One region of the Streptomyces thermocarboxydus genome, then DNA from elsewhere that is predicted to be linked to it. Evidence: riboswitches for the same ligand, from Rfam matches in the RefSeq annotation. Region 1 holds a riboswitch; the other holds the start of a gene.
The links. A riboswitch is a leader RNA that binds a small molecule or an ion and turns the genes downstream of it on or off. The one in region 1 is predicted to bind glycine.
Positions count from the first base shown of each region.

Region 2: linked by a shared signal. The riboswitch ahead of gcvT (glycine cleavage system aminomethyltransferase GcvT) and the one ahead of gcvP (aminomethyl-transferring glycine dehydrogenase) in region 1 are both predicted to bind glycine.

Region 1 is NZ_CP058273.1:992,170-999,162, reverse strand. Features, by position in the region: gene ftsR (transcriptional regulator FtsR) at 1-636, shown strand, start outside; gene AY578_RS04700 (bifunctional nuclease family protein) at 736-1,209, shown strand; gene AY578_RS04695 (MerR family transcriptional regulator) at 1,400-2,083, shown strand; gene AY578_RS04690 (DNA polymerase IV) at 2,149-3,549, shown strand; gene AY578_RS04685 (PRC-barrel domain-containing protein) at 3,850-4,224, opposite strand; glycine riboswitch at 4,338-4,433, shown strand; gene gcvP (aminomethyl-transferring glycine dehydrogenase) at 4,608-6,993, shown strand, end outside.
Region 2 is NZ_CP058273.1:5,002,011-5,009,003, reverse strand. Features, by position in the region: gene AY578_RS23225 (AAA family ATPase) at 223-891, opposite strand; glycine riboswitch at 1,114-1,213, shown strand; glycine riboswitch at 1,214-1,337, shown strand; gene gcvT (glycine cleavage system aminomethyltransferase GcvT) at 1,374-2,492, shown strand; gene gcvH (glycine cleavage system protein GcvH) at 2,617-2,994, shown strand; gene glyA (serine hydroxymethyltransferase) at 3,009-4,268, shown strand; gene AY578_RS23205 (L-serine ammonia-lyase) at 4,435-5,802, shown strand; gene AY578_RS23200 (glycoside hydrolase family 25 protein) at 5,920-6,474, shown strand; gene AY578_RS23195 (NADPH-dependent F420 reductase) at 6,490-6,993, opposite strand, start outside.

The sequences.
Region 1 (6,993 bases):
GTCACCATCTCCAAGATCCGCTTCCTGGAGTCGGAAGGGCTCGTCGAGCCGCGCCGCACCCCCTCGGGGTACCGGAAGTTCAGCGCCGAGGACGTCGAGCGTCTCGGCCATGTGCTGCGCATGCAGCGCGACCACTACCTGCCGCTCAAGGTGATCCGGGAGCACCTGGCGGCCATGGAGCGCGGCGAGGCACCGCCCCTGCCGGTGCTGAGCCGTCCGGGTGACGGCGAGGACCCCGCCGACGGGAGCGCCCCGGAGACACCCACCGCCGCCCGCATCGGACGCTGCCAGCTGCTCGCCGCCGCGGGGGTCGACGAGCAGCTCCTCGCCGAGTGGGAGTCGTACGGACTGCTCGCCCCGGTGGGGGACGGGGTGTACGACGCGGAGGCGGTCACCGTCGCCGGGCTGCTGACGGAACTGGGGCGGTACGGGATCGAGCCCCGCCATCTGCGCGCCATGAAGGCGGCCGCCGAGCGGGAGGCCGGGCTGGTCGAGCAGGTCGTCGCGCCGCTGCGGCGCCACCGCAACCCGCAGACCAGGGCGCACGCCGAGGACCGCACCAGGGAACTGGCCGGCCTCACCATGAAGCTGCACGCGGCGCTGGTGCGCTCGGCGCTCGGCGTGCGGCAGTCCTGAGGCCCTGGGACCTTCGGGAAACAGCACAGCACGGCCGGATCGGCCACCCGATCCCGGCCCGACTACCCAAACGTCCCGGGCACGGCCTAGGGTTGCTGTGTGAACGAGCTCGATGTCGTAGGTGTCCGGGTCGAGATGCCCTCCAACCAACCGATCGTGCTGTTGCGTGAAGTGGGCGGCGACCGCTACCTCCCCATCTGGATCGGCCCCGGGGAGGCGACGGCCATCGCCTTCGCCCAGCAGGGCATGGCGCCCGCACGGCCGCTGACCCACGACCTGTTCAAGGACGTGCTGGAGGCCGTGGGACAGGAGCTCACGGAAGTGCGCATCACCGACCTGCGGGAAGGCGTGTTCTACGCCGAGCTGGTCTTCGCCAGCGGTGTCGAGGTGAGCGCCCGTCCCTCCGACGCCATAGCACTCGCCCTGCGTACGGGAACCCCGATCTACGGAAGCGACACGGTGCTGGACGACGCCGGCATCGCGATCCCTGACGAGCAGGAGGACGAGGTGGAGAAGTTCCGCGAGTTCCTCGACCAGATCTCGCCCGAGGACTTCGGGACCAGCAACCAGTGAGCCGTTTCCCGGGGCCCCGGCGTCGGCCGCGGGCCGTGCCGAGGACATTCGGCTAGCCTTTCCCCGCGACGGGGCACGGGAAACCACTCTTAGGGTGATTATCACTCGGCGTGCCGAGTGTGGCGATCGTTGACGCACCCTTGGTGACTGCCTACCGTCGAGGAGGCAGGTCAAGGACGGAGGTCGGCGTGTGAGAAGCAGCGGCGACGGTACGGCTGGGGGTGCCCCCGGACGCGTTTTCGGGGCGGGCGGGCCGTATCCTCCCCAGAGCTCTCCGCTCCGCCCGGGCGGGGGTCATTCCGCGCGTGGCGGTGCGATCGATCCCGCTCCGCAGCGGCCGGCGGCTGTGCCGAGCGGTGGAGGGGCGATGGCCATGGTGTCCGAGGAGATCGGCTACCGGGGGCCGACGGCCTGCGCAGCGGCCGGCATCACGTACCGCCAGCTCGACTACTGGGCGCGTACGGGGCTGGTCGAGCCGAGCGTGCGTCCCGCCCACGGGTCGGGGACGCAGCGCCTGTACAGCTTCCGCGACGTCGTCGTGCTGAAGATCGTGAAGCGGTTCCTGGACACGGGCGTGTCCCTGCAGAACATCCGCACCGCCGTCCAGCACCTGCGCGAGCGCGGCTTCAGCGACCTGGAGCGCATGACGCTGATGAGCGACGGCGCCACGGTCTACGAGTGCACCTCGCCCGACGAGGTCCACGCCCTGCTCCAGGGCGGCCAGGGTGTCTTCGGCATCGCCGTGGGCGTGGTGTGGCGGGACGTCGAGAACGCCCTGTCGCAGCTGCACGGCGAGCGGGTCGACACGGGGGAGACCCTGATCGGCCACAACCCGATGGACGAGCTGGCCCGGCGCAGGAACCGCGCGGTCTGAGTCCGCGGCGCGCGGGCCCCGGCCCGACGAGGGCGTTGTCAGTGGCGTAGGGCAGCATCGGAGATGTGAGATCCGCTCCCACGATCCTGCATCTCGACATGGATGCCTTCTACGCCTCGGTGGAGCAGGCGTCCAAGCCGAGCCTGCGCGGCAAGGCCGTGATCGTGGGCGGACTCGGGCCCCGTGGTGTGGTCGCCACCGCCTCCTACGAGGCGCGGGTGCTGGGTGTGCACTCCGCGATGCCGATGTCGCAGGCGCGGCGGCTCGCGCCGAACGCCGCGTATCTGGTGCCCCGGTTCGCGCTGTACCGCTCCATCAGCGACCAGGTGATGGCGCTGCTGCGTGCCCTGTCGCCCCTGGTGGAGCCGCTCAGCCTCGACGAGGCGTTCGTCGACCTCGAGGCCGGGGGCACGGCGTGGGACGAGCGGTCGGCGCGGCTGGTCGGCACGAAGCTGCGCGCGGACATCCGCGCGGTCACCGGACTGACCGGCTCCGTAGGGCTGGCCGCGTCCAAGATGCTGGCGAAGATCGCCTCCGAGCAGGCGAAGCCGGACGGGCTCGTCGTCATCGAGCCCGGCACCGAGCGGGCGATGCTCGAACCGATGCCGGTGCGGACCCTCCCGGGCGTCGGCCCCGCCACCGGTGACCATCTGCGGCGGGCCGGCATCCACACGGTCGGCGAGATCGCCGAGGCCGGCGAGGACGAGCTGGTGCGGCTGCTGGGCAAGGCCCACGGGCACGCCTTGTACGCGATGGCGCTGGCCCGCGACGACCGGCCCGTCGTCGCCGAGCGTGAGACCAAGTCGGTGTCCGTCGAGGACACGTACGACGTGGACATCCATGACCGGGTGCGGGTCGGCCTGGAGGTGCAGCGGCTCGCCGACCGCTGCGTGCGGCGGCTGCGCGGTGCGGGGCTGTCCGGACGCACCATCGTGCTGAAGGTACGGCGGTACGACTTCTCCACGCTGACCCGCTCCGAGACCCTGCGCGGCCCCACCGACGACCCGGCCGTCGTCCGCGAGGCGGCGGCGCGGCTGCTGGACTCGGTGGACACCACGGGCGGCGTACGGCTGCTCGGCGTCGGCGTCAGCGGGCTGGCCGACTACACGCAGGAGGACCTGTTCGCCCAGGCGGCGGGCGGAGCGGCGGAGGACGTCGCCGAGGGCGAGGAGTCCGAGCCCGCGCCCGAGCCGCGCCCCGAGGCCCCGGTGGAACGGCGCTGGCCCGCCGGCCGTGACGTCCGGCACGCCGAGTACGGGCACGGGTGGGTGCAGGGCAGCGGCCTGGGCCGCGTGACGGTCCGCTTCGAGACCCCCGGCTCGGCACCGGGCCGCGTGAAGACGTTCCGCGTGGACGACCCGGCGCTGGAGGCAGCGGAGCCGCTGCCACTGGTGGAGTCGCCACCGGACCTGCCGGCGCCGATGGGACCACCGGAGGCACAGCGGCCTCGGCCGCTGGAAGCGTGAGCGTTGCCGCTTCGACGGCGCGGGTGGGCCACGTGAGTCGCACCGGCGGGATGCCGCGGGCGCCGTGGCGGTGTGCCCGTGGCGGAGGGAACCGGCTCGGTCCGGGGCTGACGGCTCGCCGCGGGGTGTGCCCCCCGTCGGCGGGCTGTCAGGGGCGGGCTTGTGGGCCGACCCGGCCGCGCGGCCGCCCGTGGGCGCGGGGCGTGGCCGGTCCTTGGCTCGTGCGTCGGGTGTCCTGGCCAGGGCGGGCCGTCAGGCCGGTGGGGCGGAAGGGCTCGAGAGACCGTCGCCCCGGTGGTGTCAGGTGTGCTCCTCCTGGCCCGCCAGCTTGCCGAAGTCCCTGTCCGGGAGCGGGGGAGGGGAGGCGACGTCCAGGCCGTAGTGGTGGTACAGCTGGAGCTCCTGCTCCGGGGAGAGATGGCGGCCGACGCCGAAGTCCGGCGCGTCCTTGATGAGGGACCGTTCGAACGGCACGTGCAGGGTCCCGTCGATCAGCTCGCTGGGTTCCAGGGGGACGAAGGCGTCCCGGCTGAACAGGCCGGTGCGTATCGCCGCCCACTCCGGCACGCCGGTGGCGTCGTCGAGGTAGACCTCGTCGATCGTGCCGATACGGGTGCCGTTGCGGTCGTACGCCTTGCGGCCGATGAGGTGACGCGGGTCGATGTCGGTCTGCACGGGCCCTCCACTCGTAGCAAACTCATCCGATAGCACTACAAAAAGGCACAATCGGCGGAACGGCCACTCGAAGGCCGGGGTCGTGACCTCGCTGGTACGCTGGCAACGGCCGCTGACCCCGTGCGGGAGAGTCCTCCAGGCACCACCGGAGGCGCCGAAGGAGCAAATCCTCCCCGGAATCTCTCAGGCACACGTACCGCACGGACGAGGTCACTCTGGAAAGCAGGGCGGGTGTCGACGGCTTCCGCTCTCACCGACGGTGAAAACCGGACCGCCAGCGGCGTTCCGGTGAAGCTCTCAGGTTGAGATGACAGAGGGGGAGGCCGTCCGGGCACCTGCGCCGTGGTGCCCCTCGAAGGTCGTCGGACCAGGAGGCCTCCTCAATGACTGCCCCCCGCACCCCGCTCTCCGAGCTCGAACAGGGAATCCCGTTCGAGCAGCGCCACATCGGCCCCGACCACGAGGCCCGGGCGAAGATGCTGGCCCAGGTGGGCTACGGCTCGCTCGACGAGCTGACCGCCGCCGCCGTGCCCGACGTCATCAAGAACGCCGACGCCCTGGACCTGCCCGGCGCCCGCAGCGAGGCCGACGTGCTCGCCGAGCTGCGCGGCCTCGCAGGCCGCAACCAGGTCCTCGGCTCCATGATCGGCCTGGGCTACTACGGCACCTTCACGCCGCCGGTCATCCTGCGCAACGTCATGGAGAACCCCGCCTGGTACACGGCCTACACGCCGTACCAGCCGGAGATCTCGCAGGGCCGGCTCGAGGCGCTGCTGAACTTCCAGACGATGGTCGCCGACCTCACCGGCCTGCCCACGTCCGGCGCCTCCCTGCTGGACGAGGGCACCGCCGCCGCCGAGGCGATGGCGCTGTCCCGGCGCATGGGCAAGAACAAGAAGGGCCTCTTCCTGGTCGACGCGGACGCCCTGCCGCAGACCGTCGCCGTCATCCAGACCCGCGCCGAGCCGACCGGCGTCGAGGTCGTCGTCGCCGACCTGAGCGACGGCATCCCCGCCGAGCTCGACGGCCGTGAGATCAACGGCGTCCTGATCCAGTACCCGGGCGCGTCCGGCGCCGTCCGGGACGTCAAGCCGGTGATCGACCAGGCGCACGAGCGCGGCGCGCTCGTCACCGTCGCCGCCGACCTGCTCGCCCTCACCCTGCTGAAGTCCCCCGGCGAGCTGGGCGCGGACATCGCGGTGGGCACCACGCAGCGCTTCGGCGTCCCCATGGGCTTCGGCGGCCCGCACGCCGGTTACATGGCCGTCCAGGACAAGATGGCCCGCAGCCTGCCCGGCCGCCTCGTCGGCGTCTCCGTCGACGCCGACGGCAACAAGGCCTACCGCCTGGCCCTGCAGACCCGTGAGCAGCACATCCGCCGCGAGAAGGCCACCAGCAACATCTGCACCGCCCAGGTGCTGCTCGCCGTCATGGCCGGCATGTACGCCGTCTACCACGGTCCCGAGGGCCTGCGGACCATCGCCCGCCGCACCCACCGCTACGCCGCGATCCTCGCCGAGGGCCTGCGCGCCGGCGGCGCCGAGGTCGTCCACGGCGCGTACTTCGACACCCTCACCGTACGGGTCGCGGGCCGGGCCGCCGAGGTCGTCGCCGCCGCCCGCGACAACGGCGTCAACCTGCGCCTCGTCGACGCCGACACCGTCTCCGTCGCCTGCGACGAGACCACCACCCGCGACCAGCTCGCCGCCGTGTGGCGCGCCTTCGGCGTCGAGGCCGACGTCGAGGCCCTGGACGCCTCCGCCGGGGACGCCCTGCCGGACGCGCTGCTGCGCACCGACGACTTCCTCACCCACCCGGTCTTCCACCAGCACCGCTCCGAGACGGCCATGCTGCGCTACCTGCGCCGCCTCGCCGACCGCGACTACGCGCTGGACCGCGGCATGATCCCGCTGGGCTCCTGCACCATGAAGCTCAACGCGACCACCGAGATGGAGCCGGTCACCTGGCCCGAGTTCGGCCAGCTGCACCCGTTCGTCCCGGCCGAGCAGGCCGGGGGCTACCTCACGCTCATCCGCGAGCTGGAGGAACGTCTCGCCGAGGTCACCGGTTACGACAAGGTGTCCCTCCAGCCCAACGCCGGTTCCCAGGGTGAGCTGGCCGGTCTGCTCGCCGTCCGCGGCTACCACCGCGCCAACGGCGACGAGCAGCGCACCGTCTGCCTCATCCCGTCCTCCGCGCACGGCACCAACGCCGCGTCCGCCGTGATGGCCGGCATGAAGGTCGTCGTGGTGAAGACCGCCGAGAACGGCGAGGTCGACGTCGACGACCTGCGCGCCAAGATCGAGCAGCACCGCGACGAGCTGGCCGTGCTGATGATCACCTACCCGTCGACGCACGGCGTCTTCGAGGAGCACGTCGCCGACATCTGCGCCCAGGTGCACGAGGCCGGCGGCCAGGTCTACGTCGACGGCGCCAACCTCAACGCCCTGGTCGGCCTCGCCAAGCCGGGCCACTTCGGCGGCGACGTCTCCCACCTGAACCTGCACAAGACGTTCTGCATCCCGCACGGCGGCGGCGGTCCCGGCGTCGGCCCGGTCGGCGTCCGCGCCCACCTCGCCCCGTACCTGCCGAACCACCCGCTGCAGCCGCAGGCCGGTCCGGAGACGGGCGTCGGTCCCATCTCGGCCGCCCCGTGGGGCTCCGCGGGCATCCTGCCCATCTCCTGGGCGTACGTCCGCCTCATGGGCGGCGAGGGCCTGAAGCGGGCCACGCAGGTGGCCGTGCTCAGCGCCAACTACATCGCCAAGC
Region 2 (6,993 bases), 4.0 Mb from region 1:
CCCGGACGGTCGGCCGGTCCCGCGTCCCGATTCAGGGCATACGCCGACCGGTCAGCCGGTGAAGCCGATCCGGCACCGGGCGCACGCCGGCCAAGTCGGCCTGTGTCGCGGCCCGGCATCGGACTCACGCCGACCGGTCAGCCGAAGGGCCGGCCCCCGCGCAGGGCGTGCGCCGGCCAGTAAACCGAGGGGGCGGCCCGGCACCGGACTCACGCCGACCGGTCAGCCGGTGAAGCCGATCCGGCGCAGGGCGTTCGCGGCGTCCCGGTCGACGAGCACCGCCGAGGCGCAGCCCCCCGGCACCCGGCCGGACTCCACGTCCTCCAGCAGCCGGGCGCACGCCGTGCGGTGCCGGCGGAAGGCGTAACGCGAGACGCCCCGGCCCCGCTCCAGCTGCCCGGCCAGGGCCTCCTCGGGCGGGACGTCGAGGAGCAGCAGGTGCAGCGCGGCCCCGCGGCGGCGGGCCTCGCGGGCCAGCCAGCGCCGCACCCAGGCCTGGGTGCCGCAGTCGTGCACGACGACCGGCCGGCCGGAGCGCAGCACGCGGCGCAGTCCGGCGTAGTGGGCGAGCCGCACCAGGGGCCGGTAGACGGCGTAGGGCAGCAGGCGGGGCATGCGGCGGTCCCAGCGGTCGCGGGCGTCCTGGGAGTCGACCCGTTCGCCGTGCACCGCGCGCCGCATCAGCGTGGACTTGCCGCTGCCGGGCAGCCCGGTGACGACGACGAGGTCGCGGGGGCCGAAGAGCAGGGCGCGCGGGCTGCGGCCCGAGCGGGCCCGCAGGTCCTGGACGAGGGGGACGGGAGCCGCGTCCCGGGCGCCTGCGGCCCGGGACGCGTGCTGCCGAGGCAGCGCGACGCCTGTGGTGCCGGCGTACGCCGTGGGCCTGTTCACCGTGGTCGTCCTCCCCTGGGGCCGGATACGGAGGTCCGATCCCCGCCGCGTGTAAAGAGAAGGTAATGCCAGGTCGCTCTCGGTTGCGTGCTCATTCCGACACAGGCCTGTCACAGCTCCCTGTGACCGAGCCTGCACGAGCCGTTCACCCTCGGCAAGGGCCCCCTGCCGGTGTCCCACGATGCGTGCAATGATGTGCGCGCCAACTGCATACCGGCCGTTTGAATCCGCGCGGGAGAGTCCCCGGCACCTGTGCCGCCGGGGCGCCGAAGGAGCAAGTCCCTCCCTTGAATCTCTCAGGCACCGTTACCGCGCGGGCGAGGCACATCTGAAAAGCGGGCCGCCGTCGCAGTGCTCCGGCGGCCTCACCCAAGGTGCAAGTCCTGACCGCCGTAGGACCGGTGGTCATGGCGAACCTCTCAGGTTCCGATGACAGATGGGGAGGAACGACCTCGCCGTCATGCCCCCTGGGAGACCGACCGATGAGCAGTACCGAACCCCGCCGCACCGCGCTCGATGCCCTGCATCGGTCGCTCGGCGCGACGATGACCGACTTCGCCGGCTGGGACATGCCCCTGCGCTACGGCTCCGAGCGCGACGAGCACACCGCCGTGCGCACGCGGGCCGGCCTCTTCGACCTCTCGCACATGGGCGAGATCACGGTCACCGGCCCGCAGGCCGCCGCCCTCCTCGACCACGCGCTGGTGGGCAACATCTCGGGCGTGAAGCCGGGCCGCGCCCGCTACACGATGATCTGCCGTGAGGACGGCGGCATCCTGGACGACCTGATCGTCTACCGCCTGGGCGAGACCGAGTACATGGTCGTGGCCAACGCCTCCAACGCCCAGGTGGTGCTGGACGCGCTGACCGAGCGGGCCGCGGGCTTCGACGCCGAGGTGCGCGACGACCGCGACGCCTACGCACTGCTGGCCGTGCAGGGCCCCGAGTCCCCGGCGATCCTGAAGAGCCTCACGGACGCCGACCTGGACGGCCTGAAGTACTACGCCGGTCTGCCGGGCACCGTGGCCGGGGTCCCCGCGCTGATCGCCCGCACCGGCTACACCGGCGAGGACGGCTTCGAGCTGTTCGTGAAGCCGGAGCACGCCGTGGAGCTGTGGCAGGCGCTGACCAAGGCGGGCGAGGGCCACGGGCTTGTCCCGTGCGGTCTGTCCTGCCGGGACACGCTCCGCCTGGAAGCGGGCATGCCGCTGTACGGCAACGAGCTGAGCACCTCCCTCACGCCCTTCGACGCCGGTCTCGGCCGGGTGGTGAAGTTCGAGAAGGAGGGCGACTTCGTGGGCCGCGCCGCCCTCGCCGAGGCCGCAGAGCGCGCCGAGAAGAACCCGCCGCGCGTCCTGGTCGGCCTGGTCGCCCACGGCCGCCGGGTGCCGCGCGCCGGGTACGCCGTGGTCGCCGGCGGCGAGAAGATCGGCGAGGTCACCTCCGGCGCCCCCTCCCCCACCCTGGGCAAGCCGATCGCCATGGCCTACGTCGACGCCGCCCACGCGGAGCCGGGCACCGAGGGCGTCGGTGTGGACATCCGCGGCAGCCACGAGCCGTACGACGTCGTGGCGCTGCCGTTCTACAAGCGGCAGAAGTGACACCGTCGTAGCCGGCCTTCGGGCTGCTTCCCGCGCGTCCGCGGCACGGGGGTCCCACCCGTCCGGCCGCTTGGCGTGCCCTCCCCGTCATCAGCAGTTTCCCGCGTACAGGAGAATTCAGGCCATGAGCAACCCCCAGGACCTGCGTTACAGCAAGGAGCACGAGTGGCTGTCGGCCGCCGAGGACGGCGTGGCGACGGTCGGTATCACGGAGCACGCGGCCAACGCGCTCGGCGACGTGGTCTTCGTCCAGCTCCCCGAGGTCGGTGACACGGTGACCGCGGGCGAGACCTGCGGCGAGCTGGAGTCCACCAAGTCCGTCAGCGACCTGTACTCTCCCGTCTCCGGCGAGGTCACCGAGGTCAACGAGGACGTGGTGAACGACCCGGCGCTGGTGAACTCGGCCCCCTTCGAGGGCGGCTGGCTGTTCAAGGTGCGGGTCACCGACGAGCCGGCCGACCTGCTGTCCGCCGCCGAGTACGACGCGTTCATCGCGGGCTGAGGAGCCGACGCCGTATGTCCCTTCTGAACACGCCGCTGCACGAGCTCGACCCGGCCGTGGCCGCCGCGGTCGACGCCGAGCTGCACCGGCAGCAGTCCACCCTCGAGATGATCGCCTCGGAGAACTTCGCCCCGGTCGCGGTCATGGAGGCCCAGGGCTCGGTCCTCACCAACAAGTACGCCGAGGGCTACCCCGGCCGCCGCTACTACGGCGGCTGCGAGCACGTCGACGTGATCGAGCAGATCGCCATCGACCGGGTGAAGGAGCTGTTCGGCGCCGAGCACGCCAACGTCCAGCCGCACTCGGGCGCCCAGGCCAACGCGGCCGCGATGTTCGCGCTGCTGAAGCCGGGCGACACGATCATGGGACTGAACCTCGCACACGGCGGGCACCTGACCCACGGCATGAAGATCAACTTCTCCGGCAAGCTCTACAACGTGGTCGCGTACCACGTGGGCGACGACGGCCAGGTCGACATGGCCGAGGTCGAGCGGCTCGCCAAGGAGAACAAGCCGAAGCTGATCGTGGCCGGCTGGTCGGCGTACCCGCGTCAGCTGGACTTCGCCGCGTTCCGCCGGATCGCGGACGAGGTCGGCGCGTACCTCATGGTCGACATGGCGCACTTCGCCGGTCTGGTCGCCGCGGGCCTGCACCCGAACCCGGTGCCGCACGCCCATGTCGTCACGACCACCACGCACAAGACCCTCGGCGGCCCGCGCGGCGGTGTGATCCTCTCCACGGCCGAGCTGGCCAAGAAGATCAACTCCGCGGTGTTCCCGGGCCAGCAGGGCGGTCCGCTGGAGCACGTGGTCGCCGCCAAGGCGGTCGCGTTCAAGGTCTGCGCCTCGGAGGAGTTCAAGGAGCGCCAGCGCCGCACCCTGGAGGGCGCCCGCATCCTCGCCGAGCGTCTGGTGCGGGACGACGTGAAGGCCGTGGGCGTGGACGTGCTGTCCGGCGGCACGGACGTGCACCTCGTCCTGGTGGACCTGCGGAACTCGGAGCTGGACGGCCAGCAGGCCGAGGACCGGCTGCACGAGGTCGGGATCACCGTCAACCGGAACGCGATCCCCAACGACCCTCGCCCGCCGATGGTCACCTCGGGTCTGCGGATCGGCACGCCCGCCCTCGCCACCCGCGGCTTCACGGCCGAGGACTTCGCCGAGGTCGCGGACGTGATCGCGGAGGCGCTGAAGCCGTCGTACGACGCCGAGGCGCTCCGGGGCCGGGTCGCGGCGCTGGCCGCGAAGCACCCGCTGTACCCCGGTCTGCGGTAATTCCGTCCGCTTTTTGTACGGACGTACGGGGCATCGCGCACACTGGGTCGGTGGGCGCGGTGCCCCGCACCGTGCGGCGCATGAACGATTCACCACCCCGTCCGGCCCACTGAACCGCCCTTCCCCGGTGGACAGCGTCGTCCGCCGAACCCTGAGGAGTCCTCCCGTGGCCATCTCGGTCTTCGACCTGTTCTCGATCGGCATCGGCCCGTCCAGCTCGCACACGGTCGGCCCCATGCGGGCGGCCCGGATGTTCGCCCGGCGGCTGCGCAACGAGGACCTCCTGGACTCCGTCGCCTCGGTGCGCGCGGAGCTGTACGGCTCCCTGGGCGCCACCGGGCACGGCCACGGCACGCCCAAGGCGGTGCTGCTGGGCCTGGAGGGCGACTCGCCGCGCACGGTGGACGTGGAGTCGGCCGACGAACGCGTGGAGAAGATCAAGGACGGCGGGCGGCTGCGGCTGCTCGGCGCGCACGAGATCGGCTTCTCCTTCGACGACGACCTGGTGCTGCACCGCCGCAAGGCGCTCCCCTACCACGCCAACGGCATGACGCTGTGGGCGTACGACTCCTCCGGCGCGGAGCTGCTGGCCAAGACGTACTACTCGGTGGGCGGCGGTTTCGTCGTCGACGAGGACGCGGTGGGCGCGGACCGGATCAAGCTCGACGACACCGTGCTGAAGTACCCCTTCCGCACCGGGGACGAGCTGCTGCGGCTCACCAAGGAGACCGGCCTGTCGATCTCCGCGCTGATGCTGGAGAACGAGCGCGCCTGGCGGACCGAGGAGGAGATCCGCGAGGGCCTCCTGGAGATCTGGCGCGTGATGCGGGCTTGCGTGGAGCGGGGCATGTCCCGCGAGGGCATCCTGCCGGGCGGGCTGAAGGTCCGCCGCCGCGCCGCCACCACCGCCCGCAAGCTGCGCTCCGAGGGCGACCCGCAGGCGCTCGCGATGGAGTGGATCACCCTGTACGCGATGGCGGTGAACGAGGAGAACGCGGCCGGCGGCCGGGTCGTCACGGCCCCGACGAACGGCGCGGCCGGCATCATCCCCGCCGTCCTGCACTACTACATGAACTTCGTGCCGGGCGCCGACGAGGAGGGCGTGGTGCGCTTCCTGCTCGCGGCGGGCGCCATCGGCATGCTCTTCAAGGAGAACGCCTCCATCTCCGGCGCCGAGGTCGGCTGCCAGGGAGAAGTGGGCTCCGCCTGCTCGATGGCGGCGGGCGCGCTGGCGGAGGTGCTGGGCGGCTCCCCTGAGCAGGTGGAGAACGCGGCAGAGATCGGCATGGAGCACAACCTGGGCCTCACCTGCGACCCGGTCGGCGGCCTGGTGCAGATCCCGTGCATCGAGCGCAACGGCATGGCCGCGGTGAAGGCGGTGACCGCCGCCCGGATGGCGATGCGCGGCGACGGCTCGCACAAGGTGTCCCTGGACAAGGTCATCAAGACCATGAAGGAGACCGGGGCGGACATGTCGGTGAAGTACAAGGAGACGGCCCGGGGCGGTCTCGCGGTGAACATCATCGAGTGCTGAACCGGTTGCCGGCTCGGGTGCCGACACGGCCGCGCTGAACAGGGCTTTGCGTCAAGCAGGTTGAAACGGGGAACCATCAATTCCCGTCCCCCCACCGCACCACACGGGAGAACCTGCATGCTGCGTGGCATCGACGTCAGTTCCCACCAGTCCTCCTCGTACGACACGGACGGCCTCTCCTTCGTCTTCATCAAGGCGACGGAGGGCCGTTCGTACGTGAATCCGAAACTGGCCGCCCAGACCAAGAGGGGACGGGACGCCGGTCTGGTGGTCGGCTTCTACCACTTCCTCTGGCCGGGGAATCTCACCGAACAGGCCGAGTACTTCGTCAGCAAGGCGCCCGAGACGCGGGGGGACATCCTCGCGGTGGACTGGGAGACGACCGGGGGCGGCTCGCACGCGAGCAATTCCGAGAAGGACCGCTTCATCCGCAAGGTGAAGGAACTCCGCCCCCACCACAAGGTGATCCTCTACTGCAACCGGCATTTCTGGCTGAACTACGACACCACCTCTTACGCGGGTGACGGCCTCTGGATCGCCGACTACGTCACCGCCGGGAAACCGCGCATCAAGGCGGACTGGCGTTTCCATCAGTACACCGACGACCCGCTGGACAAGAACGTGGCGGACTTCTCCAGCGAGTCGGCGCTGCGGGAGTGGGCGGGGGCCTGAGGGCTCCGGTCCGTTCTAGCCGCGCAAATCCGCCGGGCGTTCCGGGGACGCCTCCGCCAGGGCGCGGGTGACGTCGTCGACATTGCCGCGCAGGCCGTAGACCGGGGTGCCCGGCTGCTGGCGCCAGGAGTCGTCGAGGCCGCCCGCGTCGACGGTGTCGAAGCCGAGTTCCTCGATCAGGTCGCGGACCTTGCGCTTGGCGGCCTCGTCGTCGCCGGCGACGGGGAGGGCCATGCGCTCGGGGTCGCCCGCGGGGCGGTGCCGGTCCAGGATGTCGCGGGCGTAGGTGCCGTTGAAGGCCTTGACGACCGGGTGGCCGATCTGGCGCTCGGTCCAGCGGCTCTCGGTGAGGCCCTCGTCCTCGATGCCGGCGATCCTGCCGTCGCGCTGCGGGTAGTAGTTGCCGGTGTCGATGACGGCCAGGCCCTCGGCGGCCTCGTCGAACAGCCCGGAGGGCAGGTCCGGCACGGCCTTGAGGGGTACGGCGACGACGGCGATCTCCGCGCCGCGCGCGGCCTC